4 regions of the Streptomyces capillispiralis genome follow, and region 3 is predicted to be linked to each of the others. Evidence: riboswitches for the same ligand, from Rfam matches in the RefSeq annotation. Region 3 holds a riboswitch; each other region holds the start of a gene.
What was found. Region 3 has a riboswitch for cobalamin ahead of FHX78_RS02860 ((2Fe-2S) ferredoxin domain-containing protein). Riboswitches for the same ligand answer to the same signal wherever they lie in the genome.
Positions count from the first base shown of each region.

Region 1 (7,513 bases), 5.5 Mb from region 3:
GGCTCACTCGATCGGCTGAAGCGGTGCGCCGCGGGCGCCCGCCCCGCCGGGCACGGGGCAGCCCAGGGGCACGGCGGGCGACCCCCGCCATCCGGCGGAGCGGCGACCCCCTTTTACGGTCACCACGACGCCCATTCCAGTTCATCTTCCGTTCACCCTGGTTACCTACGGTCGACCAGCCAATGACCTCGAACGATTGCCTGGGTAAATGGAAGGCTTCTCGCTGATCCTCGCGATTGTGGTGGTAACCGCACTCGCGTTCGATTTCACGAACGGTTTCCACGACACCGCGAACGCGATGGCAACGACCATTTCGACCGGTGCGCTCAAGCCCAAGGTCGCGGTGGCCATGTCCGCCGTGCTGAACCTTGTCGGCGCCTTCCTCTCGGTGGAGGTCGCCAACACGATCTCCAAGGGCCTCGTCGACGAGGCCGGCATCCGTCCCGAGGTCATCTTCGCCGCGTTGGTCGGCGCGATCCTCTGGAACCTGCTGACGTGGCTGGTCGGTCTGCCGTCCAGCTCCTCGCACGCCCTCATGGGCGGCCTGATCGGCGCCACCGTCGCCTCCGCCGGCTTCGGCGCGGTGCACGGCGACGTCCTCGTCACCAAGGTCCTCATCCCCGCGATCGCCGCCCCGCTGGTGGCCGGCCTCGCCGCGATGCTCGCCACCCGGCTGACCTACCGCCTGGGCCGGAAGGCCGACGGCAAGGCCTCCGAGAAGGGCTACCGCGCCGGGCAGATCGCCTCCGCCGGCCTGGTCTCGCTGGCCCACGGCACCAACGACGCCCAGAAGACGATGGGCATCATCACCCTCGCCCTGGTCGCCGGCGGCACCCTCGCCCCCGACTCCGACCCGCCCATGTGGGTCATCCTCTCCGCGGGCATCGCCATCGCGCTCGGCACCTACCTCGGCGGCTGGCGCATCATCCGCACCATGGGCAAGGGCCTGACCGACCTCCAGCCGCAGCAGGGCTTCGCCGCCCAGACCAGCGCCGCGACGGTCATCCTGGCCTCCTCGCACCTCGGCTTCTCGCTCTCCACCACGCATTCCGTTTCCGGTTCCGTGATGGGCGCGGGCCTGGGCCGCAGGGGCGGCGTCGTCCGCTGGTCGACGGCCACCCGGATGTTCATCGCCTGGGGCCTCACCCTGCCCGCGGCGGCCCTGGTCGCGGCGCTCGCCGAGTGGGTCTGCGGCTTCGGCGACTGGGGCACCGCCCTCGTGGCCGTCTTCCTGGTCGCCTCCAGCGCGGCGATCTGGAAGATCTCCCGGCGTGAGGTCGTCGACCACACCAACGTCAACGACCACGACGTCCCCGGCGAGGAGCCCTCCGGCGTGGTGACCCAGGCGATCGCCGCCGTCACCCCGCCCCCGGCCGGCACCGTGACCGACGAACTCGCCGCCTCCATCGCGGCCCCGGCGTCCACGGACCCGGCGGCCCCGCAGGCCAAGACCACCGTCTGACCGCGCCCCGGTACGAAGGAAGAAGAGCACCATGAAGATCGACTGGGCGGCCCTCGGCTCCGTGTTCGGCGTCAGCCTCGTGGTCACCGTGGCCCTGGTGGCCCTGTTCACCCTCGGCATCAACGGTCTGTCCCGCCAGGAGCGGGCCGCAGCCCAGGGCCGGTCCGCGGCCCTGGCCGTCACCGGCGCCTACGCCTGCTTCGCGGCGTGCGCGGCGGCGGTGGCCTACGGGATCTACCTGATCATGGCCTGACCACCCGAGCGTCTCCGTCCGACGGGCGGTGCGGGAGCCCCGGCACCCGCACCGCCCGTCGGCGTGTGCGCACCCCGCCCGCCGTCACCCACCGGAACCCCTCTGTGGGCCTCAGCACACTTCAGCCCCGCAGGTCAACGGCAAGTTGACGGCCCTTCCGGGGCCGTGGTGGACTGCCTCAGCCAATACGGCGGCAGGAGAGGAAGCCGGTGCGAATCCGGCGCGGTCCCGCCACTGTCACCGGGGTGCACACCCCGGGAGCCAGGAACTCTCACCGCCGGTCTCGTCGAACCAGGGCGCGGACACCCTGAGTGAGGACCCAACGCCATGCGCGGCTGCCCGTCGAGGTCGATCAGCGACGCCCCGCCCCTCCCCGGGGCCACCCCCTCCTCCGGAACACCGGCCGGCTGACCCCATGGGTGCCGATCGCGTCTTCGCGTACGGCGCCGCCGCCGGCCTCCTCGGCGACCTGCTGCTCGGCGATCCCCGCCGCGGGCACCCGGTCGCCGCTTTCGGGCGGGCCGCGGCCGCCGTGGAACGAGTGCTGTGGCGGGACGACCGGGGCCGGGGCGCCGTGCACACCGCCGTGTGCGTCGGCGGGACCGTCGCGCTGGGAAGCCTTGCCGCACGCCTCGTGCGCTCCTCCCCCGCCGCCTCCGTCGCCCTGACCGGCGTCGCCACCTGGGCCGTCGTCGGCGGCACCTCGCTGGCCCGGGAGGCCCGTGCCGTCGCCGCGGCGCTGGAGGCCGGGGACGTGGAGGCGGCCCGGGCCCGGCTGCCGCACCTGTGCGGCCGCGACCCCCAGGCCCTGGACGCCGACGGGATCGCCCGCGCGGTGGTCGAGTCCGTCGCCGAGAACACCTCCGACGCCGTGGTCGGCGCCCTGGTGTGGGGCGCCGTCGCCGGGGTGCCGGGCCTGCTGGGCTTCCGCGCCGTCAACACCCTGGACGCGATGGTCGGCCACAAGTCCCCCCGCTACCGCCGCTACGGCTGGGCCTCCGCCCGCCTCGACGACGTCGCCGGATGGCCCGGGGCGCGGCTGACCGCCGTACTCGCCGCGCTCGCCGGACCGGACCCGCGCGGTGCCGTGCGGGCGTGGCGGACCGACGCGCACCGGCATCCGAGCCCCAACGCCGGTCCCGTGGAGGCGTCCTTCGCGGGCGCGCTCGGGGTGCGGCTCGGCGGCACCCTCTCCTACGGCGGGCGGGTCGAGCACCGGCCCGCCCTCAACGGCGGCGGCCGGGCCGTGGCCGTGTCCGACATCGAGCGGGCGGTACGGCTCTCGCGGCGGGTCGGCTGGCTCGCGCTCGGGGCCGGCGTCCTCGCGCGGAGCGTCATGAAGGGACGTGCATCGTGAGCGGTGGGGGTCTGCTGGTCGCCGGGACCACCTCGGACGCCGGCAAGAGCGTGGTGACCGCCGGGATCTGCCGGTGGCTGGTGCGCCAGGGCGTGAAGGTCGCGCCGTTCAAGGCGCAGAACATGTCGCTGAACTCGTTCGTGACCCGGGAGGGCGCCGAGATCGGGCGGGCGCAGGCGATGCAGGCCCAGGCCTGCCGCGTCGAGCCGACCGCGCTGATGAACCCGGTGCTGCTCAAGCCGGGCGGCGAGCAGTCCAGCCAGGTGGTGCTGCTGGGCCGGCCGGTCGGCGAGCTGAGCGCCCGCGGGTACCACGGCGGGCGCCAGCAGCGGCTGCTGGGCACGGTGCTGGACTGTCTGGAGCAGTTGCGGGGCACGTATGACGCGGTGATCTGCGAGGGGGCCGGCAGTCCGGCCGAGATCAATCTGCGGCGGACGGACATCGTCAACATGGGCATCGCCAGGAACGCCGGGCTGCCCGTGCTCGTCGTCGGCGACATCGACCGGGGCGGCGTCTTCGCGTCGTTCTTCGGCACCGTCGCCCTGCTGTCCCGCGAGGACCAGCAGTTGGTCGCCGGGTTCCTGGTGAACAAGTTCCGGGGCGACGTCTCGCTGCTGGAGCCGGGTCTGGAGATGCTGCACGGCCTGACCGGACGCCGGACCTACGGCGTGCTGCCGTTCCGGCACGGCCTCGGCATCGACGAGGAGGACGGTCTGAACGTGTCGCTGCGCGGCGCCGTGCGCGAGTCGGAGGTGGCCGCGCCGGCCGGCGAGGACGTCCTGCGGGTCGCGGTGTGCGCGGTGCCGCTGATGTCCAACTTCACGGACGTCGACGCGCTCGCCGCCGAACCGGGCGTCGTGGTGCGGTTCGTGGACCGGCCCGAGGAACTCGCCGACGCCGACCTCGTCGTCGTACCGGGGACGCGCGGCACCGTGCGGGCGCTCCGGTGGCTGCGGGAGCGCGGGCTCGCGGACGCGCTGAAGCGGCGGGCGGCCGAGGGGCGGCCCGTGCTCGGCATCTGCGGAGGCTTCCAGATCCTCGGGGAGCACATCGAGGACGAGGTCGAGAGCCGCGCGGGGCATGTGGACGGGCTCGGCATCCTGCCCGTACGGGTGCGGTTCGCCCGCGAGAAGACCCTCGCCCGGCCGTCCGGCGACGCCCTCGGGGAGCCCGTCGAGGGGTACGAGATCCACCACGGGGTCGCCGAGGTCACGGGCGGTGAGCCGTTCCTCGACGGCTGCCGGGTCGGCCAGACCTGGGGCACGCACTGGCACGGCTCGCTGGAGTCGGACGGCTTCCGGCGCGCCTTCCTGCGCGAGGTCGCCGCCGCCGCGGGGCGCCGCTTCGTACCGGCCCCCGGCACCTCGTTCGCCGCGCTGCGCGAGCAGCAGCTCGACCGGCTCGGCGACCTGATCGAACAGCACGCGGACACGGACGCGCTGTGGCGGCTCATCGAGTCCGGCGCGCCGCAAGGACTGCCTTTCATTCCACCGGGAGCGCCCGCATGAGCACTGTGTTGTTGTTGTCGACCGCCGACACCGATCTGCTGGCGGCCCGGGCCGCCTCCGGTGCCTCCTACCGGATCGGCAACCCGACCCGGGTGGACGTGGCGGAGGAGCTGCCCGCGCTGCTCGACGGCGCGGACCTCGCCGTCGTCCGCCTGCTGGGCGGCAAGCGCGCCTGGGAGGACGGCCTCGCGGCGCTGAAGGCGTCCGGGATCCCGACCGTGCTGCTCGGCGGCGAGACGGTGCCGGACGCGGAGCTGATGGCCGAGTCGTCGGTGCCGGCCGGTGTGGTGGCCGAGGCGCTGCGCTACCTCGTCGAGGGCGGCCCGGAGAACCTGACCGAACTGGCGCGGTTCCTGTCGGACACCGTGCTGCTGACCGGCGAGGGCTTCGACGGGCCGCGGAAGATGCCCGAGTACGGGGTGCACGGCGAGCGGACCGCGGCCGAGGGCCGGCCCACCGTCGGCGTGCTCTTCTACCGCGCGCACGAACTCAGCGGCAACACCGCCTTCGTGGACACCCTGTGCGACGCGATCGAGGCCCACGGTGCCAACGCCCTGCCGGTGTACTGCGGTTCGCTGCGCGGCGCGGAGGAGGGGCTGTACGAGATCCTGGGGCGGGCCGACGCCCTGGTCGCCACCGTGCTGGCGGCCGGCGGCACGCACGCCTCGCAGGCGTCGGCCGGCGGTGACGAGGAGGCCTGGGACGTCGGGGCGCTCGCCGACCTGAACGTGCCGGTGCTGCAAGGGCTCTGCCTCACCTCGTCGCGGGCCGCGTGGGACGCCTCCGACGCCGCCCTGTCCCCCATGGACGCCGCGATGCAGGTCGCCATCCCCGAGTTCGACGGCCGGCTCGTCACGGTCCCCTTCTCCTTCAAGGAGCAGGGCCCGGACGACGTCCCGGTGTACGTCGCCGACCCGGAGCGGGCCGCGCGGGTGGCCGGCATCGCCGTACGCCACGCCCGGCTCGCGCACAAGCCGAACGCCGACAAGAGGCTCGCCCTGGTCTTCACCGCCTACCCGACGAAGCACTCGCGCGTCGGCAACGCGGTGGGCCTCGACACCCCGGCGTCCGCCGTCCGGGTCCTCGACGCGCTGCGGGACGCCGGATACGGCGTCGACGGCTACCCGGACAACGGCGACGAGCTGATCCACCGGCTGATCGAGGCCGGCGGCCACGACGTGGAGTGGCTGACGGAGGACCAGCTGGCCGCCGCGCCCGCGCGGGTGCCGCTGGCGGACTACCGGGCGTGGTTCGAGAAGCTGGACCCGGAGCTGCGCGGGGCGATGACGGAGGCGTGGGGCGAGCCGCCGGGCTCGCTGTACGTCGACGGCGACGACATCGTGCTGGCGTCGCTGCAGTTCGGGAACGTCGTCGTGATGATCCAGCCGCCGCGCGGCTTCGGCGAGAACCCGATCGCGATCTACCACGACCCCGACATGCCGCCGTCCCACCACTACATGGCGGCCTACCGGTGGCTGGAGGCCGCACCATCGCAGGGGGGCTTCGGCGCCGACGCGATCGTGCACATGGGCAAGCACGGCACGATGGAGTGGCTGCCGGGCAAGGGGCTGGGCCTGTCGGGCGGCTGCGCGCCGGACGCGGTCCTCGGCGACCTGCCGCTGATCTACCCGTTCATCGTCAACGACCCCGGTGAGGGCACCCAGGCCAAGCGGCGCGGCCACGCCACGGTGGTCGACCACCTGGTGCCGCCGATGGCCCGCGCCGACACCTACGGCGACCTGGCGAAGCTGGAGCAGCTGCTCGACGAGTACGCGCTGGTCTCCGACCTCGACCCGGCGAAGGCACCGGCGGTGCGCGCGCAGATCTGGACCCTGGTGAAGGCCGCCGAGCTCCACCACGACCTGCACGTGGACGACCAGCCGGACGACGACGCCTTCGACGAGTTCGTCATGCACATCGACGGCTATCTGTGCGAGATCAAGGACGTGCAGATCCGCGACGGTCTGCACATCCTCGGCGGCGGCCCGGTCGGCGAACCGCGCGTGAACCTGGTGCTGGCGGTGCTGCGCGCCTCGCAGGTGTGGGGCGGGCAGGCGAACGCGCTGCCGGGGCTGCGGGCCTCGCTGGCCGAGCACTTCGGGCTGGTGGAGAAGGACCTGCTGGCCGCGCCGGGCGCGCCGGTGAAGGTGCCGGTGGAGCTGACCGACCTGGTGGACGGCCCGGCGCGCACCGGCGCCGACGCGATCGACCTGCTGGAGCGGTTGTGCCGGCGGATCGCGGAGGGCATGGAGGAACGCGGCTGGACGGCCGGCGAAGGCGCCGGGCTGGTCCGGGAGGTGCTGGGCGCCGAACTGCCCGCGGCGGTCGCCGTGGTGGAGTTCGCGTGCACCGAGGTCGTGCCGCGGCTCGCGCGCACGACCGACGAGATCGGGCACATCCTGCGGGCGCTGGACGGCGGGTACGTCCCGGCGGGCCCGTCGGGCTCGCCCACGCGCGGCCTGGTCAACGTGCTGCCGACGGGGCGGAACTTCTACTCCGTCGACCCGAAGGCCATCCCGTCCCGGCTGAGCTGGGAGGTCGGGCAGTCGCTCGCCGAGTCGCTGGTGCAGCGGTATCTGCGGGACACGGGCGACTACCCGAAGTCCGTCGGGCTGACGGTGTGGGGCACGTCCGCGATGCGCACCCAGGGCGACGACATCGCCGAGATCCTGGCGCTGCTGGGCTGCCGCCCGGTGTGGGACGACGCGTCGCGCCGGGTGACCGGGTTCGAGGTGGTCGGGCTGGAGGAGCTGGGCCGGCCGCGCATCGACGTGACGGTCCGCATCTCCGGGTTCTTCCGGGACGCCTTCCCGCACGTGGTGGGGCTGATCGACGACGCGGTGCGGGCGGTGGCGGAGCTGGACGAGCCGGCCGATGCCAACTACGTACGGGCGCATGCGGACGAGGACACCGCCGAGCACGGCGACCGGCGC
Region 1 is NZ_VIWV01000001.1:6,254,390-6,261,902, reverse strand. Features, by position in the region: gene FHX78_RS27295 (inorganic phosphate transporter) at 209-1,462, shown strand; gene FHX78_RS27290 (hypothetical protein) at 1,494-1,715, shown strand; cobalamin riboswitch at 1,868-2,005, shown strand; gene FHX78_RS27285 (cobalamin biosynthesis protein) at 2,131-3,072, shown strand; gene FHX78_RS27280 (cobyric acid synthase) at 3,069-4,580, shown strand; gene cobN (cobaltochelatase subunit CobN) at 4,577-7,513, shown strand, end outside.
Region 1: it holds a riboswitch for cobalamin, as region 3 does, so the genes downstream of both, FHX78_RS27285 (cobalamin biosynthesis protein) here and FHX78_RS02860 ((2Fe-2S) ferredoxin domain-containing protein) in region 3, are expected to answer to the same signal.

Region 2 (7,513 bases), 2.0 Mb from region 3:
GCCGGGCGGGAGCGCAGGTAGTACGTGGTCTTCAGGCCCTGCTTCCAGGCGTAGGCGTACATCGAGGAGAGCTTGCCGATGGTCGGCGTCTCCAGGAACAGGTTCAGCGACTGCGCCTGGTCGAGGAACGGGGTGCGGGCGGCGGCCATGTCGATCAGACCGCGCTGCGGGATCTCCCACGCCGTGCGGTACAGCCCGCGCACCTCCTCGGGGATCCACGCGAAGTCCTGCACCGAGCCGCCCGCTTCGCGCAGCGCCTCACGGGTGCGCGCGTCCCACACGCCGAGCCGCTTCAGGTCGTTCACCAGGTACGAGTTGACCTGGAGGAACTCACCCGACAGCGTCTCGCGCTTGAACAGGTTGGACACCTGCGGCTCGATGCACTCGTACACGCCCGCGATCGACGCGATCGTGGCGGTGGGCGCGATCGCCAGGAGCAGCGCGTTGCGCATCCCGACGGCGGCGATCCGGGTCCGCAGCGCCGCCCAGCGCTCCGGCCAGGCCAGGTCCGTGTCGTAGTGGTCGGGGTGCAGCACGCCCCGGGCGGTGCGGGTCCTCTCCCAGGCGGGCAGCGGGCCGTCCCGCTCGGCGAGGTCGGCGGAGGCCTCGTAGGCGGCGAGCATGATCCGCTCGGCGATCCTGGTGGACAGGGCCTTCGCCGCGGGCGAGTCGAAGGGCAGGCGCAGCTGGAAGAAGACGTCCTGCAGCCCCATCGCGCCCAGGCCGACCGGACGCCAGCGGGCGTTGGAGCGGCCCGCCTGCTCGGTCGGGTAGAAGTTGATGTCCACGACCCGGTCGAGGAAGGTGACGGCCGTGCGGACGGTCGCGTCCAGCCGCTCCCAGTCGATGTCACCGGCCGCCGGGTCGACGAACGCGCCGAGGTTGACCGAGCCCAGGTTGCAGACCGCCGTCTCCCCGTCGTCGGTGACCTCCAGGATCTCCGTGCACAGGTTGGACGAGTGGATCACGTGACCCGGCTCGGCCGTCTGGTTGGCGGTGCGGTTGGCGGTGTCCTTGAAGGTCATCCAGCCGTTGCCGGTCTGCGCGAGGGTGCGCATCATGCGGCCGTACAGCTCGCGGGCCGGGAGGGTCTTCCGCGCCAGGCCCTTCGCCTCGGCCGCCCGGTACGCCGCCTCGAACTCCTCGCCCCACAGGTCGACCAGCTCGGGCACGTCCGCCGGGGAGAACAGCGACCAGGGCGCGTCGGCGTTCACCCGGCGCATGAACTCGTCCGGCACCCAGTGCGCGAGGTTCAGGTTGTGCGTGCGGCGGGCGTCCTCACCGGTGTTGTCGCGCAGCTCCAGGAACTCCTCGATGTCGGAGTGCCAGGTCTCCAGGTAGACCGCCGCCGCGCCCTTGCGCCGCCCGCCCTGGTTCACGGCGGCGACCGAGGCGTCCAGCGTCTTCAGGAACGGGACGATGCCGTTGGAGTGCCCGTTGGTGCCGCGGATCAGCGAACCCCGGGAGCGGACGCGGGAGTAGGCGATGCCGATGCCGCCGGCGTGCTTGGAGAGACGGGCGACCTGGTGGTAGCGGTCGTAGATCGAGTCCAGCTCGTCCCTGGGGGAGTCCAGGAGGTAGCAGGACGACATCTGCGGGTGCCGGGTGCCGGAGTTGAACAGCGTGGGGGAGGAGGGCAGGTAGTCCAGGCGGCTCATCAGGCCGTAGAGCCCGGCGACCTCGTCCGCCGCGCGCGCGGTGTCGTCCTCGGCGAGACCGGCGGCGACGCGCAGCAGGAAGTGCTGGGGCGTCTCGACGACCTTGCGGGTGACCGGGTGGCGCAGCAGGTAGCGGCTGTAGAGGGTGCGCAGGCCGAAGTAGCCGAAGCGGTCGTCGGCCGACTCGTCGACGAGCGCGTCGAGTCGGTCCGCGTGCAGCCGGACGAACGCGGCGGTCCGGTCGGCGATCAGACCCTCGCGGTGCCCGGTCGCGACGGACCCGGTGAACGACGTGACGCCCTGCGAGGCGGCCTCGGCGCGGATGCCGATGGTCAGGAGGCGGGCGGCGAGCCGGGAGTAGGCCGGGTCCTCGGAGATCAGCCCGGCCGCGGCCTCGGTGGCCAGCTCCCGCAGCTCCGCCTCGTCGGCTCCGGCGGACCGGCCGCGCAGCGCGGCGGCGGCGACCCGTCCGGGGTCGGCGTCGGGCAGGTCGGCGGTCAGCTCGGTCAGGGTGCGCAGCAGCGCGGCACCGGGGCCGCCGCCCTCCTCGGTCACGTCGGTCGCTGAAGCCGGATCGGCTGGCGCGATGGTCACGTGGGGCTCTCCCTCGCTCGGCAGGGGGCCTCACGAGGGCAGGGGGCAGCACACGAGCGCACGGGGCGTCGCGTCCACCGGCCCATCCCACGAGGCCCGGACGTCAGGCACCCGGACCGGACGGCCGGGCGCACTGTCGGCAGGTCCTCGGACTGACGCCCATGCGCTCCGGCAGGCGGGCGGGCATGGGTACACCGTTGCGGGACAGTTCCGGATTCGCACCGGATTCCCCTGCGGCGACAGCGAGCATGAGCATACATCTTGTGCCGGGTGTCGCCGACAACCCCATATGTTGTGTCGCGCTGCTTTCAGAGCGTCAACTCATAGGTGAGGAGAGTGATGTCGTCCAGCTCCGGCAGGGGGTTCCAGTCGCGCGCGGGGGTGCGGGTGAAACCCAGCCGTTCGTAGATGCGGTGGGCGGAGCGCATGGTGCGCTGGGTCGACAGCACCACCCGTACGCAGCCCTCGGTGGCCCGCGCCCGGTCGACGCAGGCGCGCACCAGGGCCTCCCCGGCGCCCCGCCCCCGGCCCGCGCGGGCGACCGCGAGCATCCGGATCTCCGCCTCGCCGGGCCGGGCTATGTCGGCCATCGGCCCGCCGTCCGGCACGAAGGTCACCCCGCCCAGCAGCGCCCCGCCCTCCACGGCGACCAGCACCTCGGCGGCGGCCGCCCGCCCCGCCACGTCCCTGAGCACGTCCAGGTACGCGTCGCTCTCCCCGAAGTCCAGCAGCCCGTCCAGCAGATAGGCCCGCGCGGTGATCTCGCCCAGTTCCCCGTACTCGCCGGCCACCACCGGCCGGATGACGATGTCCATGAGGGGAGTGTGCCGGACGGGTACGACGACGGGCCGCCGGATTTCTCCGACGGCCCGTCGCCCGGTGCCCGCGAGGGGTCAGTGCGTGCTGCCCGCCGTGGCCGGCGGGAGCTCCACCTCGACGCCGGGGTCGCCCGCGTCCGCCGTGTAGTCCTGCGGCTTGGTCTCGTCGACGCCCTCGGGCGCCTTGACGGCCCGCATGACGAAGGTGAGGACCACCGTCACCAGGACGTTGATGACGAAGGCGGTGAGACCGATGTAGCCGATCTCGCCGATGCCCGGGATCTCCTTGGCCGAACCGCCGAAGTGCTTCTGCGTGGGCGAGGCCACCCCGTAGGCGGCGACCGTGCCGTAGATCATGCCGACCGCCCAGCCGCCGATCAGCGCCCAGCGGTGGAACCAGCGGGTGAACAGGCCGCCCACCAGCGCCGGGAAGGTCTGCAGGATCCAGATGCCGCCGAGCAGCTGGAAGTTGATCGCGACCGTCTTGTCCATGGTCAGGACGAAGACCAGCGCGCCCACCTTCACCAGCAGCGAGACGATCTTGGAGACCTTGGTCTCCTGCGCCGGGGTCGCGTCCGGCTTGATGAAGTCCTTGTAGATGTTGCGGGTGAACAGGTTCGCCGCCGCGATCGACATGATCGCCGCCGGCACCAGCGCGCCGATGCCGATCGCCGCGAAGGCCACGCCCGCGAACCAGTCCGGGAACATGTTCTCGAACAGCTGCGGGATCGCCAGCTGGCCGTTGCTGACCTTCACGCCGGCCGCGATCGCCATGAAGCCGAGCAGCGCCAGCAGACCCAGCATCAGGGAGTACAGCGGCAGGATCGTGGTGTTGCGGCGGATCACCTCACGGCTGCGCGAGGACAGCGTCGCGGTGATCGAGTGCGGGTACATGAACAGCGCGAGCGCCGAGCCCAGCGCCAGCGTGGCGTACGTCCACTGGCCCGCCTCGCCCGGCACCAGCGCACCGCGCGGCGCGCCCGTGGCCGGGTTGGTCTCGCTGTACGCCTCCCGCGCGGAGGCGAAGATCTCGTCGAAGCCGCCCAGCTTGATCGGGATGTAGATGATCGCCACCGCGATGACGAGGTAGATCAGCGTGTCCTTGACGAACGCGATCAGCGCGGGGGCCCGCAGCCCCGACGAGTACGTGTACGCCGCCAGCACACCGAACGCGATCAGCAGCGGCAGGTCCTTGATGAACCAGTTGGTGTCCTCGCCGCCGCCGACGCCCATCACGTCCAGCACGGCCTGGATGCCGACCAGCTGGAGCGCGATGTACGGCATCGTCGCCAGGATGCCGGTGAGCGCGACCGCCAGCGACAGCCCCTTGGAGCCGAACCGGCCGCGCACGAAGTCGGACGTCGTCACATAGCCGTGCTTGTGCGACACCGACCACAGCCGCGGCAGGAAGGTGAAGATCAGCGGGTACACCAGGATCGTGTACGGCACCGCGAAGAAGCCGGCCGCGCCCGCCGCGTAGATCGCCGCCGGGACGGCCACGAAGGTGTACGCGGTGTACAGGTCGCCGCCGAGCAGGAACCAGGTGACCCAGGTGCCGAAGGAGCGCCCGCCCAGGCCCCACTCGTCGAGGCTGTTCTCGTTCTCGGCCTTGCGCCACCGCGCGGCCAGGAAGCCCATCGCGGTGACCAGCAGGAAGAAGAAGATGAAGACGGCGAGTGCCACGCCGTTGACGCCCTCGTTCACTGGGCCGCACCGCCCTTCGAAGCGGCACGGCCGCGCTGGTCACGCTGCCAGAGCTTGTACGCGACCATCGTCAGCAGGGTGGAGATCAGCACCCACAGCATCTGGTACCAGTAGAAGAACGGGATGCCGATGAACTGGGGGTCGGTCTTCGCGTAGGACCCGACCCACAGCATGGCCACGAACGGTGCGACGAGACAGAGGGCGATGACGACGCGCACGGGCGTCACCACCGGCCCTCCTCTGGTTTCTGGGGCTTGTGACATCTGACGGCTCCGTCCCCTCACTGATCACCGGCGGTAATGCGCAGGAAATCTAGGTCAGGGGGCGGCTTGGTCGTAACCCCTCGTCCGCATAGCGGTACCCAGGCGCCGCTCAACCGAGAGGCAACAGCAACGAAATCCTTGTCAACCACCCGCTTCGCCGGGTTTGCGGAGTGGGTCCGCGGTGGGCGCGGACCCGGCCCGGTACCGGCCGGGGGCTCAGTCCCGCGGGCTCAGTCCTGGGGGCTCAGTCCTGGGGGCGCTTCAGGCGGGCGACGAACTTGTACCGGTCACCCCGGTACACCGAGCGCACCCACTCCACCGGCTGTCCGTCCCGGTCCAGGGAGTGCCGGGACAGCATCAGCATCGGCAGGCCGACGTCGGTGCCGAGCAGACCGGCCTCGCGCGGGGTGGCCAGGGACGTCTCGATGGTCTCCTCCGCCTCCGCGAGGTGGACGTCGTACACCTCGGCGAGGGCGGTGTAGAGGGAGGTGTACTTCGCCAGGCTGCGGCGCAGCGCCGGGAAGCGCTTGGCGCTCAGATGGGTCGTCTCGATGGCCATCGGCTCACCGTTGGCCATGCGCAGCCGCTCGATGCGCAGCACCCGCCCGCCGGGCGTGATGTCGAGCAGCCCGGCGAGCCGATCGTCGGCGGTGATGTACCCGAGGTCCAGCAGCTGGGAGGTGGGCTCCAGCCCCTGGGCGCGCATGTCCTCGGTGTACGAGGTGAGCTGCAACGCCTGCGACACCTTGGGCTTGGCGACGAAGGTGCCCTTGCCCTGGATGCGCTCCAGGCGCCCCTCGACCACGAGTTCCTGCAGCGCCTGGCGCACGGTGGTGCGCGAGGTGTCGAACTCCGCCGCCAGGGTGCGCTCGGGCGGGACCGGCGTACCGGGCGACGCCGTCTCGGTCATGTCGAGCAGGTGCTTCTTCAGCCGGTAGTACTTGGGCACGCGCGCCGTACGGACCGCAGTCCCACCCTCGTTCTCCGCACTGCTGACGTCGGTGCTCATGCTCTGCCTTCCCGGCTCCGGGTGCCGAAACGACCGACATCCCCATCGGCCACGGCTGACATCGTGGCACGGCTCGGGGCGGGGCTGTGCCCCGCACGCTCCGTGATCCCCTCTGTATACTCCTGCGACCACGGCTGGTCTAGTCCACGGTCGGTGGTCAGATGCCCTGCCACTCGGGCTTGTTCGCGTAGGTGTGCCGGAAGTAGTCGGCGAGCTTCAGCTTGGACGCGGCGGCCTCGTCGACGACCACCGTGGCGTGCGGGTGCAGCTGGAGCGCGGACGCCGGGCACACCGCCGCCACCGGTCCTTCGACGGTCGCGGCGACCGCGTCGGCCTTGCCCTCGCCCGTGGCCAGCAGCACCAGGTGACGGGCCTCCAGGATGGTGCCGATGCCCTGGGTGATGACGTGGTGGGGGACCTGGTCGATGTCGCCGTCGAAGAAGCGGGCGTTGTCCACCCGGGTCTGCTGGGTGAGCGTCTTGATCCGGGTGCGCGAGGCGAGCGAGGAACACGGCTCGTTGAAGCCGATGTGCCCGTCCGTGCCGATCCCGAGCAGTTGGAGGTCCACGCCGCCGGCCTCCGCCAGCCGCCTGTCGTACGCCTCGCACGCGCCCTGGACGTCCTCGGCGGTGCCGTCGGGGCCCATGAAGGCGTCCATCCCGATGCCGAGCGGTTCCAGCACCTCGCGCCGGAGCACCGAGCGGTAGGACTCGGGGTGGTCGGCGGGCAGCCCCACGTACTCGTCGAGCTGGGCGATCCGCGCCCGCGAGGCGTCGGTGTCGCCGGAGCGGACCCTGGCGGCCAGGGCCTGGTAGACGGGCAGCGGCGTGGAGCCGGTGGCCACGCCCAGCAGGGCGTCGGGCTTGCGCCGCAGCAACTGCGCCAAGGCCCCGGCGATGAGCTCGCCGCCCGCCTGGGCGTCCGCAACGATGACAACTTCCACGGTGGGGCCTGCCGATCTTCAGGAGGACTCGACTCAGGTGGTTTAGACCAATCCCAATCTAACAGAGCGGCGGCCTCCCTCCCAGGCCGGCGGCCCGGCCCCTTCCCCGGCACGCCCCCGCGGGGGCGGGAAGCGCTCGCCCGGATCGCCGTCGCCGTACGGCCCCCCGGCGGGCCCCCCAGGGGTTAGGCTGCGTGCCGGACGCCCGTGCGTCCGGACCGACGAAGACGTGACTTCAAAGAACGGCGTCGCACGCATTTACACGGGCAGTGGTCTAGTCCACAATGCGTAGCAGGACAAGAAGCCTGCCTTCCCCGCACAGGAAGGCGGACCGAGGATCCGGAGCTCTCTGCCCTGACTGCCCCGGTTCCTCATCCCTCGGCCGACCGGGACCGCACACCCCGCGGCCGATATTGCTCCGGGCTGCGGTGCCGGGAGGGTTGAGGGTCCCTCTCGCGCGCCGCGGCCCGCGGGTGTTCTCCGGGCCCGCACCGACCCCCGGGTACGCTCGCTGACGTGCCCTC
Region 2 is NZ_VIWV01000001.1:2,757,277-2,764,789, reverse strand. Features, by position in the region: gene FHX78_RS11345 (ribonucleoside-diphosphate reductase subunit alpha) at 1-2,252, opposite strand, end outside; cobalamin riboswitch at 2,374-2,548, opposite strand; gene FHX78_RS11340 (GNAT family N-acetyltransferase) at 2,561-3,067, opposite strand; gene mctP (monocarboxylate uptake permease MctP) at 3,146-4,774, opposite strand; gene FHX78_RS11330 (DUF3311 domain-containing protein) at 4,771-5,037, opposite strand; gene FHX78_RS11325 (GntR family transcriptional regulator) at 5,282-6,046, opposite strand; gene nagB (glucosamine-6-phosphate deaminase) at 6,204-6,989, opposite strand.
Region 2: it holds a riboswitch for cobalamin, as region 3 does, so the genes downstream of both, FHX78_RS11345 (ribonucleoside-diphosphate reductase subunit alpha) here and FHX78_RS02860 ((2Fe-2S) ferredoxin domain-containing protein) in region 3, are expected to answer to the same signal.

Region 3 (7,513 bases):
GAACTCGGCGCCGAGGGCATCCGCGAGTTCGTCAACACCAAGACCGTCTGGATCGGCCCGGCCGCCTGACCACCCCGCTACCTGGAGAACACAGCGTGAACTGCCCCACCGACGAGCCCTGCTTCGCCTCCTTCCCGCCCGCCGTCCTGCGGCCCGCCGAACTGACCGCGTTCAGCCGGGGCGGCGGCGCCCGCACCATCCCCCTGGTCACCCGGGCCGTCGGCGCCGAGGTCTTCCTCACCGGCCAGACCCTCTTCGAGGGCGGCGCCGGCATCGCCCTGCACACCCACAACTGCCCGGAGAGCGTCACCATCCTCGAAGGCGACGCCATCGTCGAGATCGACGGCACCGAGCACCGCGTGACCCGCTTCGACACCACCTACGTCCCCGCCGGCACGCCCCACCGCTTCCGCAACGCCTCCGCCACCGAGCCGATGCGGATCCTGTGGATCTACGCCTCCGTCGACGCCACCCGCACCCTCGTGGAGACCGGCGTCACCGCGCGCGTCGACGCCGAGCACGCCAGGGCCGCGGCCGAGCCCCGCGACTGAACCGCACCACAGCACCCCGACGCCCCGACGCCCCGAGAAGCAGGAGAGCAGCACCACCGTGATCACCGAGATCGCCCGGATCGAGATCCGCCCGGGCCAGGAGGAGGAGTTCGAGCGGGCCGTCGCCGAGGCGGTGCCGCACTTCCTCGCGGCCGACGGCTGCCACGGGGTCGACCTGCTCCGCAGTGTCGAACACCCCTCCCGCTACCGGCTGACGGTCCGGTGGGAGACGGTCGAGCACCACATCGTCACCTTCCGCGCCTCCGAGGGCTTCGCCCGCTGGCGGGCCCTGGCCGGACCGCACTTCGCCGCACCGCCGCAGGTCGAACACGTCGTCTCCGTCCTCGCACCGTGAGGTGAGACGCACGAAGGGGGGCGGTTCCCGCACGGGAACCGCCCCCTACCTGCGCTTCGCCGTGACCCTCCTCGACCACGCCGTCCTCACCGACCCGTCCGGCACCCGGGCGAAGCACCAACTCGCCCGGCTCCACGTCCGTATGGGACGGGCCGCCGAGGCCGCCGGACGCCGCCGACGCGGTGGAGGCCCGGTGGTGCGGCCGGAGCCCGTGATGGGAGGATGTCGGGCGACAGGGCGACGGCGGACGAGGAAGCCGGTGCGAATCCGGCGCGGTCCCGCCACTGTGATCGGCGAGCGGATCCCGACGCGCCACCGCCCGGGGCACCGGCGGGAAGGCCGGGACGAGCATCGACCCGAGAGCCAGGAGACTCACGCGGTCGCCTCCTCGACGGACCACCGGGGCGGATCTCCCCGGAGAGAGGAGCGGCGCCCCATGCCCGCGCCACAGCCCGGAGCAACGCCGGACGCCCGGATGACCGACGGAACGATGACCGACGGAACGATGACCGACGGAACCGTGGCCGGCGGACCGTTGGCCGGCGGACCGTTGGCCGGCGGACCGGTGGCCCGCGGCACGGACACCGGTGAGGTGACGACCGGTTCGGTGCCGTGCCGCATCGTCGTGTGCCGGGACTGCTGCTGCGGCAGCCCCAAGGTGACCGGCGTCGACCACACGGCCCAGACGGACCGTCTGCGCGAGGCGGCACCGGTACGGGTCTCCGACTGCCTCGACGTCTGCGAGCAGGCCAACGTCGTCGTCGTACAGCCCTCCACCGAGGGCCGTGCCGCCGGTGGCCGGCCGGTGTGGCTGGGGCTGGTCAACGACCCGGACGCCACCGAGGACATCGCCGCCTGGGTCCGCGCGGGAGGCCCCGGCATCGCGCCCCTGCCGGACATCCTCGACCTCTACACCCTGTCACCGGCACAGCGCCGCACCCCCGGACGACCGCTGCCCTGATCCGCGTCCCGTCCCGGCGGCGGTCCGGCGCACCGCCGGGCATGCCCGCCCCGGCGACGGGTACGACCCTCCCGTACGGGGGCCGCGGAAGCGGCCGGAGAGCGAGGAGTGGCGGAAGTGATTCGGAAGATGCAGGCGGTCGCGCTCGACTGCGCCGATCCGGTACGGCTCGCGCGGTTCTACGCGGATCTGCTCGGTGGCCGGGCGGTCCCGCACCCGGAGGATCCCGACTGGGTCGAGGTGCACGGGTTCGAGGGGACACCGCTGGCCTGCCAGCGGGTGGACGGCTACCGACCGCCCGAATGGCCCGGTCAGGAGCGCCCGCAGCAACTGCACCTGGACTTCGACGTGGACGATCTCGACGGCGAGGAGAAGCGGGCGCTCGCCCTCGGCGCGACCGTGCTGGAGCGGACGGACCAGATCCGCCCGGGGACCAACTGGCGCGTGTACGCGGACCCGGCCGGCCACCCGTTCTGCCTCTGCCTCCACTGAGCGGGCCTACTTGGAGGTGACCCGTCCCACCGGATCGGGGTCGGCCGCCAGAGCCTCGCACATGGCCTGCCAGGTGGGGTCGCCGGGACGGAGTCGGGTACGGAGGTAGGCCGCCGTGAGCCGGGCGAGGGCGGCGACCCGTCCGGGGTTCTCGTCGGTGGTCTCGGCGGCGTCGTATCCGGCGATCCCGCCGAGCCCGTGCTCCGCGCCGAACAGGGTGAGCAGGCTCTTGGGCCCGGGGGCCAGGGTGTAGGGGTCGACGTGCCAGTCCGGCCCCCTGTCCGTGAAGTGCCGGGAGTCGTCCTCGTCGCCGGCGACGACCAGCGCGGGCGTGGTCATCGTGGAGAAGTCGATGGTCCGGAAGATCGGCAGCGAGTCGGCCATGGGTCCGTTCAGGACGTCACCCCTGCCGGGTGCGGCGAGCAGCACGCCCGCCGTGATCCGGGGGTCGCGGAGGCTCACCGTTCCCCCCTCGTCGGGGTCGGTGACCCGGGCGCCGAGCAGGAGGCTGGAGGTGAAGCCGCCGAACGAGTGCCCGGCGACCGCGACCCGGGTGTGGTCGATCCGCCCGGCGAGCAGCGGCACGGCCTTCTCGATCACGTCGAGCCGGTCGAGGATGTGCGACATGTCCTCGGAGCGCGAGCGCCAGAAGAACGGCGCTCCGGGGGCGTCGGCGACCAGGTGGCTCAGCGTCCTGGAGGTGAGGTGGGTCGGCTGGACGACCACGAATCCGTGGGCGGCCCAGACGTCGACGAGCGGTGCGTAGCCGTGGAGCGAGGAGAGGTGGTTCGAGGGGCCGTGGCCGTGGGAGAGGAGGATGACGGGGAGGTCCGTTCCGGTCGCCGGCGCGGAGACCCGCACCTCGAGGTCGACGGGACGTCCGGGTACGGAGAGGACCACGGGGCTGTAGGACAGGACCGGGGCCGGTGCGCCCAGGGGGCCGGCGCCGGTGGTGGTGGATGTGCTCATGATGAGGGGTTCCCTTTCGGTGGCACCTGCTGCCCGCCGGTCTCCCGCGACCGGCGAAGGGCGAGGTGGTCAGAGGTGTGCCGCTTCGACTAACCTGAAGCGGAGCGTTGCTCCATTTAGTATCCGGAGCGCTGCTCCGTTTTGTCAACCGGCGCAGGAGGAATGCGTGATGGCCCCCGACAGCACGGCAGGGCAGTCGTCGTCCCGAGGCAAGCGGGCCGACGCGCAGCGCAACCGGCAGACGGTGCTCGCCGCCGCCGCCGAGGTGTTCGTCACCTCCGGGGTCGACGCGCCCATCCGCCAGATCGCGGCCCGGGCGGGCGTCGGGATGGCCACGATCTACCGCCACTTCCCGACCCGGGCGGACCTCGTCACCGCCGTCTACCGCCACCAGATCGAGGCGTGCGCCGAAGCCGGCCCGAAGCTGCTGGCCGACGCCGACTCCCCGTTCGCCGCCCTGAGCCGGTGGATCGACCTCTTCGTCGACTTCCTCGTCACCAAGCACGGACTCGCCGACGCCCTGCAGTCCGACGACGACCGCTTCGCCGCGCTGCACACCTACTTCCTCGACCGCCTGCTGCCCGTCTGCGCCCAGCTGCTCGACGCCGCGGTCGAGGCCGGCGACATCCGGCCCGGTACGCAGCCGTACGAGCTGATGCGCGGCATCGGCAACCTCTGCATCGGACGCGACGACGACCCCCGCTACGACCCCCGACGCCTGATCGCCCTCCTCCTCCGAGGACTCCAGCGGTCCCCCGCCACCTGACCCAATTCGTTTGCCGCGGTCCGGTCCGCTCGGATAGGAAGCGTGCATGCTGAAGGGCGACAAGGTCGGGCTGAGGGCCCGGCACGAGGACGACATCCCGGTCCTGCGAACCGAGCTCTACGACGACGTCGTCAACTCCGCGCGGGCCGAGGCCGGACCGTGGCGGCCGATCGCACCGGGCTCCAAGGACCCACGGCTCGTGGTGGACGACGAGGCGGACGGACGCGTCCCGTTCTCCGTGGTGGAGCTGGCCGGCGGCACACTGATCGGCACCGCGACGCTGTGGGGCATCGACACGCACAACCGGTGCGCGCACATCGGGCTGGGACTGCTGCCGTCCTCGCGCGGCCAGGGCTACGGCACCGACGTGGTCGCGGTGCTGTGCCACTACGGTTTCGTCGTGCGCGGCCTGCACCGGCTGCAGATCGAGACGCTGGCGGACAACTCCGCGATGCTGCGCTCCGCCGAGCGCAACGGCTTCGTCCGCGAGGGCGTACTGCGCTCCTCGGCCTGGGTGATGGGCGAGTTCCTGGACGAGGTGCTGCTCGGACTGCTCGCCCAGGACTGGAAGCCCGCATCGAAGGGCTAGCGGGACCGGGCGGGCCGCGCCGGGCCCGGCGGTGCCGTCGGGGTGAACGCCGCGCGATAGGCGGTGGGTGTCGTCCCGAGGGTGCGCCGGAAGTGCAGCCGGAGGTTCGAGGGGCTGCCCAGACCGCACCGGTCGGCTATCTGGTCCACGGCGAGTCCGGTGCCCTCCAGCAGCTCCCGGGCGCGGTCGAGCCGGGCGGCGAGCAGCCACCGCAGGGGGGTCGTGCCGGTCTCGGCGACGAACCGCCGGGCGAAGGTCCGCGGCGCCATGTGCGCGTGCGCGGCGAGCAGGGGAACCGTCAGCGGCTCGTGCAGCCGGGCCAGGGCCCACGCCCGGGTGGGCGCGAGGGTGACACCACGGGTGTCGGGGGCCAGCGGCCGTTTGATGTACTGCGCCTGCCCGCCGTCGCGGTGGGGAGCGGACACCAGGGCGCGCGCCACCTGGTTGGCCGTCCGCGAGCCCAGGTCGCGTCGCACCAGGTGCAGGCAGAGGTCGATGCCGGCGGCGACGCCCGCCGAGGTCAGCACCTGCCCCTCGTCCACGTAGAGCACGCGCGGGTCCACCGACACCCTCGGATACCGTGCCGCCAGTTCGCCGGCGTACTGCCAATGGGTGGTGGCCGTACGGCCGTCCAGGATTCCGGCTGCCGCCAGCGCGAACGCGCCCGTGCAGATGGACACCGTCCGCCGGCCCCGGGCGTGGGCCCCGGCCAGCGCGGCGAGCACGTCGCCCGGGAGCTCCCGCAGGTGCCGTGCGTACCCGGGGACCACCACGGTGTCCGCGTCGCGCACCGCTTCCAGCCCGGCCGCCACCGTCACGTCGAACCCCGCCGCGGTCGGGATCGACCCCGCCGTCCGCCCGCACAGGGTCAGCTCGTAGGGGCCGCCGGGCACGGCGATGAAGACCTGGGCCGGGATGCCCAGGTCCAGGGGCAGCACGTCGTCCAGGACCAGGACGGCCACCCGGTGCGGTGCGGCGGGGATGGCAGCTTCCTCTCGCATACGGGCAAGTCTGCCACTGTCACCGGCAGTTGGCGCGGCCGATCATCGATGCCATGAACGACGAGACGACCACCGGCGTTCCGCCGCTCCCCGACACTCCCGTCGCGCGCCGCGCGCTGGCCCTGGTGCGCGAGACGGAGTCCACCGCGACGGCCAACCACAGTGTCCGCAGCGCCCTGTTCGCCCGCCTGCGCGCCGACCACCGAGGCGCGGAGGCGGGACGCGACTACGACCCGGAACTGCTGTTCCTGGCCTGCGTCCTGCACGACATCGGCCTGACGCGGGCGGGCGACCGCCATCAGCGCTTCGAGGTGGACGGCGCCGACACGGCCGCCGAGTTCCTCACCGCGCAGGGCCTGCCCGCCGCCGACGTCGACGCCGTGTGGGAGGCCATCGCCCTGCACACCACGCCGGGCATCGCCGAACGCCGCGGCATGCTGTGCGCCCTGGTGCACCAGGGGACCGGCATGGACTTCGGCTGGGACACGGACTGCGTCGACGACGCCACCGGGGCCGCGATCCACGCCGCCCATCCCCGGCTGTCCATGGCCACCACCCTCACCGACGAGATCGTCGCCCAGGCCCGCCACCGCCCGGAGAAGGCCCCGCTCTTCTCCCTCGCGTCCGAACTGCTGCGGGAGAGGTCCGTGCCGCCGCACCGGACCCGGATGGAGACCATGGCCGACACCGCGCGCTGGGGCAACTGACCCCACGGGACGCCCGTACGACCCGGCACCCGCGTACGCCACGGACGAGCCCGCCTCCCACCCACGACCGACCGAGAAGTGGAGCACCGGCCGAGATGAACCGCCGTACCCTCCTGCACGCCACCACCGCCCTCGGCGCCGCCACGCTGACGGCCGCGACCGCCACCCGGGCCGACGCGGCGCCCACCGCGGCTCCCGCGCCCGGCCGTCCCTTGCACGTGCACGTCGTCCTCTTCGACGGCGTGGAGGAACTCGACTACACCGCCCCTTACGAGGTGTTCGCCGCCTCCGGCTACTTCACCGACCGGGACGTGGAGGTCCGCTACGTCACCCTCGACGGCCCCCGCACCGTCAGGGCCGCCTACGGCACCAGGCTGCGCGTCGACCACGAGTGGGCCCCGGAGGAGGCGGACCTCCTCGTCGTCCCCGGCGGGGGCTACGCGCGCCGCGAGGACCCCGGGGTGTGGGCGGAGATCGGGCGGGGCTCCCTGCCGCGCGCGCTGGCCGCCGCGGCCCGCCCCGGCCTGACCGTCAGCGCCCTGTGCACGGGCGTGATGCTGCTCTCCGCCGCCGGGCTGACCTCCGGACGCCCCTGCACCACCCATCACCGGGCCCGGGCCGACCTGGAACGGCAGGGCGGTGTGCTGAAGAACGCCCGCGTGGTCGACGACGGCGACCTGGTCACCGCCGGCGGGGTGACCTCCGGGCTGGACCTCGCCCTGTGGCTGGTGCGCCGGGAGCTAGGCGCGGACGCCGCGGTCGGTCTGGAAGCCATGCTCGAGTACGAGGCCCGCGGCACGGTGTGGACGGCGCGGGCCGGCCGCTGACCGGGGCCCGGCGGCACCGTGAGCGGGACGGGGCCCGCCGGGTGCCGGTGTGAGAACTGCGGGCCCCGGCGCGGGTGCGCCGGGGCCCGCCGGCCAGGTCATGGCCGAGTGGACCACGCGGATCATGCGGACCACGCGGATCATGCGGACTATGCGGATCGCGCGGATCGGGTGGGCGGGCGGCTCAAGCGGTGTGGATCTCCAGGGCGGCCCGCACGGCGGACTCCACCGCGCCCTCGATCCACGCCGGTTTGACGGACGTGTGGTCCCCGGCGAAGTGCAACGGCCCCTCGCG
Region 3 is NZ_VIWV01000001.1:749,300-756,812, reverse strand. Features, by position in the region: gene FHX78_RS02875 (NAD-dependent succinate-semialdehyde dehydrogenase) at 1-69, shown strand, start outside; gene FHX78_RS02870 (cupin domain-containing protein) at 96-551, shown strand; gene FHX78_RS02865 (antibiotic biosynthesis monooxygenase family protein) at 610-906, shown strand; cobalamin riboswitch at 1,157-1,279, shown strand; gene FHX78_RS02860 ((2Fe-2S) ferredoxin domain-containing protein) at 1,514-1,867, shown strand; gene FHX78_RS02855 (VOC family protein) at 1,985-2,359, shown strand; gene FHX78_RS02850 (alpha/beta hydrolase family protein) at 2,366-3,328, opposite strand; gene FHX78_RS02845 (TetR/AcrR family transcriptional regulator) at 3,498-4,094, shown strand; gene FHX78_RS02840 (GNAT family N-acetyltransferase) at 4,141-4,683, shown strand; gene FHX78_RS02835 (GlxA family transcriptional regulator) at 4,680-5,684, opposite strand; gene FHX78_RS02830 (HD domain-containing protein) at 5,738-6,391, shown strand; gene FHX78_RS02825 (DJ-1/PfpI family protein) at 6,487-7,218, shown strand; gene FHX78_RS02820 (flavin monoamine oxidase family protein) at 7,403-7,513, opposite strand, start outside.

Region 4 (7,513 bases), 1.0 Mb from region 3:
CGGAATGGGGGTGAAGGCCCGGTCGGGGAGGGCCTCCAGCAGGCCCCGGCTATAGGGGTGGCGGGGGCCCGGGGCGCCGAAGAAGGCGTCGGCGTCGGCGAGTTCGACGATCCGGCCGGCGTACATGACGGCCACGCGGTCGGCGACGCGGGCGGCCGCCGCCAGGTCGTGGGTGATCATCAGCAGCGCCCGGTCGCCGTCGGTGTCGACGTGGCGGCGCAGTTCGTCGACGGTGCGGTCCACCAGGTCGCGGTCGAGTCCCGTGGTGGGTTCGTCGGCGAGCAGCAGGGGTGCCCCGCCGACCAGGGCGAGGGCGGTGGCGGCGCGCTGGGCGAGGCCGCCGGAGAGTTCGTGCGGGTAGCGGTCGAGGTGGTCCGGCGGGAACGCGGCACGGGCGGCGGCCCGTTCGGCGGCCTCGCGCAGGGCCGCACGGCCCCGTACGCCCCTCAGTTCGGCGACCGTCTCCTCCAGTTGGGAGCGGATGGTGCGGACGGGGGTGAGGTGGGCGGCGGGGCTCTGCGGGACGAGGCCGATCCTGCGGCCCCGCACGGTGCGGGCGAGGGTGCGTTCGCCGGCGGTGAGCAGGTCGAGGTCGTCGAGCCGGGCGCTGCCCGCGGTCTGGGCGTTGGCGGGGAGCAGGCCGAGCAGGGCGGAGGCGAGGACGGACTTGCCGCAGCCGCTCTCGCCGATCAGGGCGAGGCACTCGCCGGGGCGCACGTCGAAGCGGGCGTCGGTGACGGCGGCGATCCGGCGCCCGCCGGGCAGCAGGAAGCGCACCGACAGGCCGCGCACCGACAGGACGGGGGGTCGCTCGGTCACAGCATGAGCTCCGATCGGCGGCGGGGGCTGATCCGCTCCCGCCAGACACCGGCGAGTCCGGCGACGGCGAGGGTGGGGACGATCAGGAAGAGGCCGGGGAAGAGGGTGGGCCACCACTGTCCGGCGAGCAGGGAGCCGCGGGCGCCCTGGATGAGGGTGCCGAGGCTGGCGGTGTGGGCGGGCAGGCCCAGGCCGAGGAAGGACAGCGCCGACTCGTGCCACATGGCGTGCGGCACCATGAGGACGGCGGCGAGCCCGGCCTGCGGCAGTACGGCGGGCAGCAGGTGCCGTACGGTCACCCGCCACCGGGAGGCGCCGCCTGAGACGGCCGCGTCGAGGTGGGGGCGGGAGCGCAGCGAGAGGACCTCGGCGCGGACGATGCGGGCGGTGGACAGCCAGTGGGTGAGCGCCACGGAGATCACCACCGGCCAGACGCCGGGGCGGAACATGGCCACGATGAAGACGCCGAGCAGCAGGTGCGGGACGGAGGAGAGGGTGTCGACGAGGCGCATGACCGCGCGGTCGGCCCAGCCGCCGAGCGCCCCGGCGGTGGCGCCGACGGCGGTGCCGATCACGGTGGCGGTGAGCGCGGCGACCACGCCGACCAGCAGGGAGACCCGCAGGCCGTAGACGCAGCGCAGCAGCAGGTCGCGGCCTACGTCGTCGGTGCCGAAGGGGTGGTCCCAGCTGGGCGGCAGGAGTTTGGCGGCCAGGTCCACGCTCTGCTGGTCGAGTTGGACCAGGGGCGGTACGAGCAGGACCGCGAGGACCGTCACGGCGACGAGGGTGGCGGAGACGCGCAGCCGGAGGGTGTGCGTGGAGCGGCGGGCGGTGCCGTGCGAGCGCCAGGCGGTGTGCTTGGTGTCGGCGGTGGTGTCAGCCATGGGAGTCACATCTCATTCAGCTTCACCCTCGGGTCGATCAGTCCGTAGAGCAGGTCGGCGAGCAGGTTTCCGGCGAGGACGGCGGCGGTGGCGAGGGTGGTCAGCGCGGCCAGCAGCGGGAAGTCGACGGCGGTGGCCGCCTCCACGGTGGCCGCGGCGATGCCCGGCCAGCTGAACACGGTCTCCACCAGCAGGGCGCCGGTGATGAGTTCGGGGACGCGGGAGCCGATCAGGGTGAGGACGGGCAGCAGTCCGCTGCGCAGGGCGTGGCCGAGCAGGACGGTGCGTTCGGCCAGGCCGCGGGCCCTGGCCCCGCGCACCGGGTCCTCGGCGAGGGCGTCGCCGACGCCCTGGCGGACGTACAGGATGAACCAGGGCAGTTGGGAGACGGCGAGGACGCCGGCGGGCAGGACGAGGTGGCTCACCACCTGGCCGGCGGTGACGTGGTCGCTGCCGGTGTCGGTGAGGCCGCCGGCCGGCAGGACGTCCAGGTTCAGGGCGAACAGCCAGATGGCGAGCAGGGCGATCCAGAAGACCGGGGCCGCCTCCAGGGAGTACGCGAGGGAGGTGACCGTGCGGTCGAGGAGCGAGCCGGGGCGGCGGGCGGCGAGCACGCCGAGCAGGGTGCCGAGCAGGACCGCCGCGGCGAACGCGACGGCGCACAGCAGCGTGGACCACACCAGGCGTTCGCCGATGACCTCGGCGACCGGCTGGCGCATGACGGTGGACCGGCCGAAGTCGCCGCCGAGCGCGGAGGTGAGCCAGTCCCACCAGCGGACGGCGAACGGCCGGTCCACGCCGAGGTTGTCGCGCAGCCGGTCCAGGGTCTCCTGGTCGGCGCCGAGCGCGGCGGTGCCGGCGTAGGCCTTGACGGGGTCGAAGGGGGAGGCGGCGGCCACGGCGAACACGCCGAAGGTGACGACGAGGAGGACGGGCACGGCGAACAGGGCCCGCCGTGCCGTCAGTCGTGCCATCGCCGCCCAGGGCAGGGGTGTCATGCGCGGGGCTGCCAGTCCTCGGCGTTCCACCAGGGGCCGCTGGCGAAGCCGTGCTCGTGCGGTTCGGTCTGGGTGGTCAGGCCCTCCCAGCGGTCGGCGAGGACGTAGAGGTGGTCGATGTGGGTGAGGACGGTGTAGCCGGGGTTCTTCACCAGTTCGCGCTGGAGCGTGTCGTAGGCGGCCTCGCGGGCCTTGGCGTCCTGGGCGCGGCGGCCGGTGTCGAGGGCCCGGTCGACGGCCGGGTTGTCGTAGCGGGCCATGTTGTTGAAGCCGTCGCCGGCGAGGGAGGAGTGCAGCAGGGTGTAGAGGCCGAAGTCGGGGTCGCCGGTGCTGCCGAAGCCGGCGAGCACGGCGTCGTGCTTCATCCGGGGTTCGATGACCTCCCAGGTGGCGCTCTCCACGCGGACGTCGATGCCGGCCTCCTTGGCGTCGGAGGCGTAGGCGAGGGCGTGGTCCTGGCGGACCTTGTCGCCGGAGGGGTAGTAGAGGGTGAACCGGGCGGGGCGGTTGGCCTTGGCGCGGACGCCGTCCTTGCCGGGCTTCCAGCCCGCCGCGTCGAGGATCCTGCCGGCCTCGGCGAGGTCCCGGGGGCGTTCGATGCCGTCGGCGAACCAGGGGTCGTCGACGGGCAGCGGTCCGTAGGCGGGGCGGCCGGCGCCGTCGAGGATCTTGTCGACCATGGCCTCGCGGTCCACTGCGAGGTCGAGGGCGCGGCGGATCGCGGTGTCGCCGGTGACCGGGTCGCCGGTGGGCAGGGTGACGGCGCGGAAGTCGTAGGAGGTCGCCCGGTAGGTCTTCTTGTCGTCGTCGCCCTTGAAGGTGGCGGCGAGGTTGGGCGGGAGGGTCGCTCCGTCGAGGTCGCCGGAGCGCAGCCGGGTGGCGCGGACGTCGTCGTCGGCGATGATCGCCATGGTGAGCTTTTTCACCTTCGGCGCGCCGCCCCAGTAGTCCGGATTGGCCTTGAAGGTGAGCTTTTCGCCCTTGCTCCAGCCGGTGAGGACGTACGGTCCGGTGCCGACCGGCTTCGTGTTGAAGGAGCCGGTGTTGGGGTCCTGTCCGCCGGCGACGTGCTCGGGGACGATGGGCAGGACCGTGCGGGCGGCGAAGGCCGCGTAGGGGTGGTCGAGGGTGAAGACGACCTTGCCGTCGCCCTCCGCCCGGACCTCGTCGATGACGTCCAGTTCGCTCCGGGCGGTGTTGTTCGTCCGGTCGTCCAGCACGGTGCGGTAGGTGAAGACCACGTCGTCGGCGGTGAGCGGTTCGCCGTCGCTGAACCTCACGCCCTCGCGCAGGGTGTACGTGTAGGTGCGGCCGCCGTCGGTGACCTCGGGGAGCGCCTTCGCCAGCGCGGGCTTCAGTTCCATGGCGGCGTCGCGGGCGAGGAGGCCGTCGAAGATCTTGGAGTTGCCGTCCTTGCCGTAGCCGAGCAGGGGGCTGAGGGTGTCCGGTTCGGACGGGACCCCGATCACGACGGATGCGGCGGACGCGCCGCCGTCCTCGCCGCCGCCGCCCGGCGCCGAGCAGGCGGCGACGGCGCCGGCCATGGCCATCGCCGCGGCGGCACCCCGTATTCGTCGGGTCGTCATCGGTCCTCACATCCCTGATGCCTGAAAATCGTTGTTGCATATTAAGTGCAGCAAGGCTCTACCCAGGACGGCGGCCCCTCAGTCCACGGCCTCGACGGACGGCGCCGCCCGTGTCAAGTGCGCAGGTGTGCGCCGGGGTGCGAGCCGTCGGGCGCTGTCCGCGCGCCCCCGTGGCCGCTTGTCACCGGACCGGAACCGGCACTACTGTCGCCACGCCTTGGTGACGGGAAATCGGTGCGATACCGGTGCGGCCCTCGCCACTGTGATCGGGAAGTCCGGCTCCAGTCCTCACGGACGGCCACTGGGTCCTTCGGGACCCGGGAAGGCGGAGCACGGGCGGTGGTACCCGTCAGCCAGGAGACCGGCCAAGGCGCGTCAACCATCCACGAGGTGCTGGAGAGGGTCTGCTGAGCCATGCACATAGCCGAGGGTTTTCTGCCGCCGGCGCACGCGGTCGCCTGGGGCGCCGCGTCGGCGCCGTTCGTCGTCCACGGAGCCCGGTCACTCGTCCGTGACATCAGGGAACGGCCCGAGAGCACCCTGCTGCTGGGCGCGTCGGGAGCGTTCACGTTCGTGCTGTCCGCGCTGAAGCTGCCGTCCGTCACCGGCAGTTGCTCCCACCCCACCGGCACGGGGCTCGGCGCGATCCTGTTCCGGCCGCCGGCCATGGCGGTGCTGGGCACCATCACCCTGCTGTTCCAGGCGCTGCTGCTCGCCCACGGCGGGCTGACCACGCTGGGCGCCAACGTCTTCTCGATGGCGGTCGCCGGTCCCTGGGCCGGGTACGGCGTCTACCGGCTGCTGCGCCGGTACGGCGTGCCGCTGATGCCGGCGGTGTTCTCCGGCGCGTTCGTCGCCGACCTGGCGACCTACTGCGTGACCAGTGTGCAGCTGGCGCTCGCCTTCCCCGACCCGGGCAGTGGATTCCTGGGCGCGCTCGGCAAGTTCGGCTCCATCTTCGCCGTCACCCAGATCCCGCTCGCGGTGAGCGAGGGCCTGCTGACCGTGCTGGTGATGCGCATGCTGGTGCAGTCGAGCAAGGGGGAGCTGACCCGGCTCGGGGTGCTGGTGACCTCGGCGGCCGGACGGACGACGGCCGACTCGACGGGGGCGGTGACCCGATGAGCCGCAACGCCAGGATCAACACCCTGCTGCTGGTGCTCGTGGCCGCGCTCGCGGTGCTGCCGCTCGCGCTCGGACTGGGCGACCACAAGGAGGAGCCGTTCGCGGGCGCGGACGCCGAGGCGGAGACGGCGATCACCGAGATCGACCCGGACTACGAGCCGTGGTTCTCGCCCCTGTACGAACCGCCGTCCGGGGAGATCGAGTCGGCGCTGTTCGCCCTCCAGGCGGCGATCGGCGCGGGCGTCCTCGCGTACTACTTCGGGGTGCGGCGCGGACGGCGGCAGGGCGAGGCGCGGGCACGCGCGCGGAGGGAGGAAGGACCGGGGCCCGACGCCGGGGCCGGTGAGGCCGGGGCCGGGGCCGGTGAGGCCGGGGCCGGGGCCGGCGGGGGCGTGGGCGGCGGGGCCGCGTCCCGGCGGGGGGACTGAGCCCCCCGTGCTGCCGATCGACGCGGCGGCCCACAGCAGCCGCTGGCGCCACCGTCATCCCGTGGACAAGGCCGTGCTGGGACTCGGGCTCACCCTGCTCGCGATCTCGCTGCCGCCCTGGCCGGGCGCGGCCCTGGTGCTGGTCACCGCGCTCGCGGTGCTGCTCGGCCCGGCGGGCGTGCCGGGCCGGCGGCTGTGGCGCGCCTACCGGGTGCCGCTGGGCTTCTGCCTGACCGGGGCGCTCCCGCTGCTGGTGCGGGTGGGCGGGCCGGACGGGTTCGTGTCCTGGGCCGCGGACGGGCCGCCGCGCGCCGGGGAGCTGCTGCTGCGCACGTCGGCGGCCTCCCTCGGCGTCCTGCTGTTCGCGTTCACCACCCCCATGTCCGACCTGCTGCCCCGCCTGGTCCGCGCCGGGGTGCCCGCGCCGCTCGTCGACGTGGCGCTGGTGACGTACCGGATGAGTTTCCTACTGCTCGACTCGGTGCGCCGGATCCGGCAGGCGCAGGCGGCCCGGCTCGGGCACACCACCCGGGCGGCGGCCTGGCGGTCCCTCGGCGGGCTCGGCGCGACCGCGTTCGTCCGGTCCTTCGACCGGGCGGCACGGTTGCAGAACGGGCTCGCCGGGCGCGGCTACGACGGCACCCTGCGCGTGCTGGTGCCCGAGGCCCGTGTCTCCGTCCGGTTCGCGGCGCTGAGCGTGGCGCTGCTGGCGGCGCTGGCCGCCCTGACCCTCGTACTGGAAAGGCCGTTGTCGTGAGCGAGTCCGTCCTGGTGGCCCTGCGGGGCGCGTCCTTCGCGTACGAGGACGGCCCTGCCGTGCTCAGCGGCCTGGACTTCGAGGTGCGCGAGGGGCGTGCGCTGGCCCTGCTCGGGCGCAACGGCAGCGGGAAGACGACGCTGATGCGGCTGCTGAGCGGTGGACTGCGGCCGAGCGGAGGCGAGTTGACCGTCGAGGGGCGGGCGGTGCGCTACGACCGCAGAGGGCTGACGGCGCTGCGCACCACCGTACAACTGGTGGTGCAGGACCCCGACGACCAGTTGTTCGCCGCGTCGGTCGGCCAGGACGTGTCGTTCGGACCGCTGAACCTCGGCCTGCCCGACGCGGAGGTACGCGCCCGGGTGGCGGAGTCGCTCGCCGCCCTGGACATCACCGCCCTCGCCGACCGTCCCACGCATCTGCTGTCCTACGGGCAGCGCAAGCGGACGGCGATCGCGGGCGCGGTCGCCATGCGGCCCCGCGTGCTGATCCTGGACGAGCCGACGGCGGGCCTGGACCCCGACGGCCAGGAACGCCTGCTCACCACCCTCGACGGGCTGCGGGCGGACGGCACGACGGTTGTCATGGCGACGCACGACGTGGACCTGGCCCTGCGCTGGGCCGACGACGCGGCCCTGCTCACCCCGTCGGGCGTGCACACCGGGCCGGCGACCGAGACGCTGGCCCGCACGGACCTGCTCGCGGCTGCGGGGTTGCGGCTGCCGTGGGGCGTCGCGGCGGCCCGACTGCTGCGTGCGTACGGGCTGTTGACGGACACCGGGGCGGGTCCCCGCACGGCGGAGGAGCTGGTGGCCGCGCTGGCGGGCGAATGAGCACGCCGGTGAGCCGGTGCCGGCCGTGTCCGGACCGCCCTCGGCGCGCCCGTTCCCGCGCGCGTGCCCGGAACGTGGGCATC
Region 4 is NZ_VIWV01000001.1:1,761,400-1,768,912, forward strand. Features, by position in the region: gene FHX78_RS07150 (ABC transporter ATP-binding protein) at 1-819, opposite strand, end outside; gene FHX78_RS07155 (ABC transporter permease) at 816-1,703, opposite strand; gene FHX78_RS07160 (ABC transporter permease) at 1,709-2,677, opposite strand; gene FHX78_RS07165 (ABC transporter substrate-binding protein) at 2,698-4,287, opposite strand; cobalamin riboswitch at 4,489-4,671, shown strand; gene FHX78_RS07170 (energy-coupling factor ABC transporter permease) at 4,702-5,412, shown strand; gene FHX78_RS07175 (energy-coupling factor ABC transporter substrate-binding protein) at 5,409-5,840, shown strand; gene cbiQ (cobalt ECF transporter T component CbiQ) at 5,848-6,597, shown strand; gene FHX78_RS07185 (energy-coupling factor ABC transporter ATP-binding protein) at 6,594-7,430, shown strand.
Region 4: it holds a riboswitch for cobalamin, as region 3 does, so the genes downstream of both, FHX78_RS07170 (energy-coupling factor ABC transporter permease) here and FHX78_RS02860 ((2Fe-2S) ferredoxin domain-containing protein) in region 3, are expected to answer to the same signal.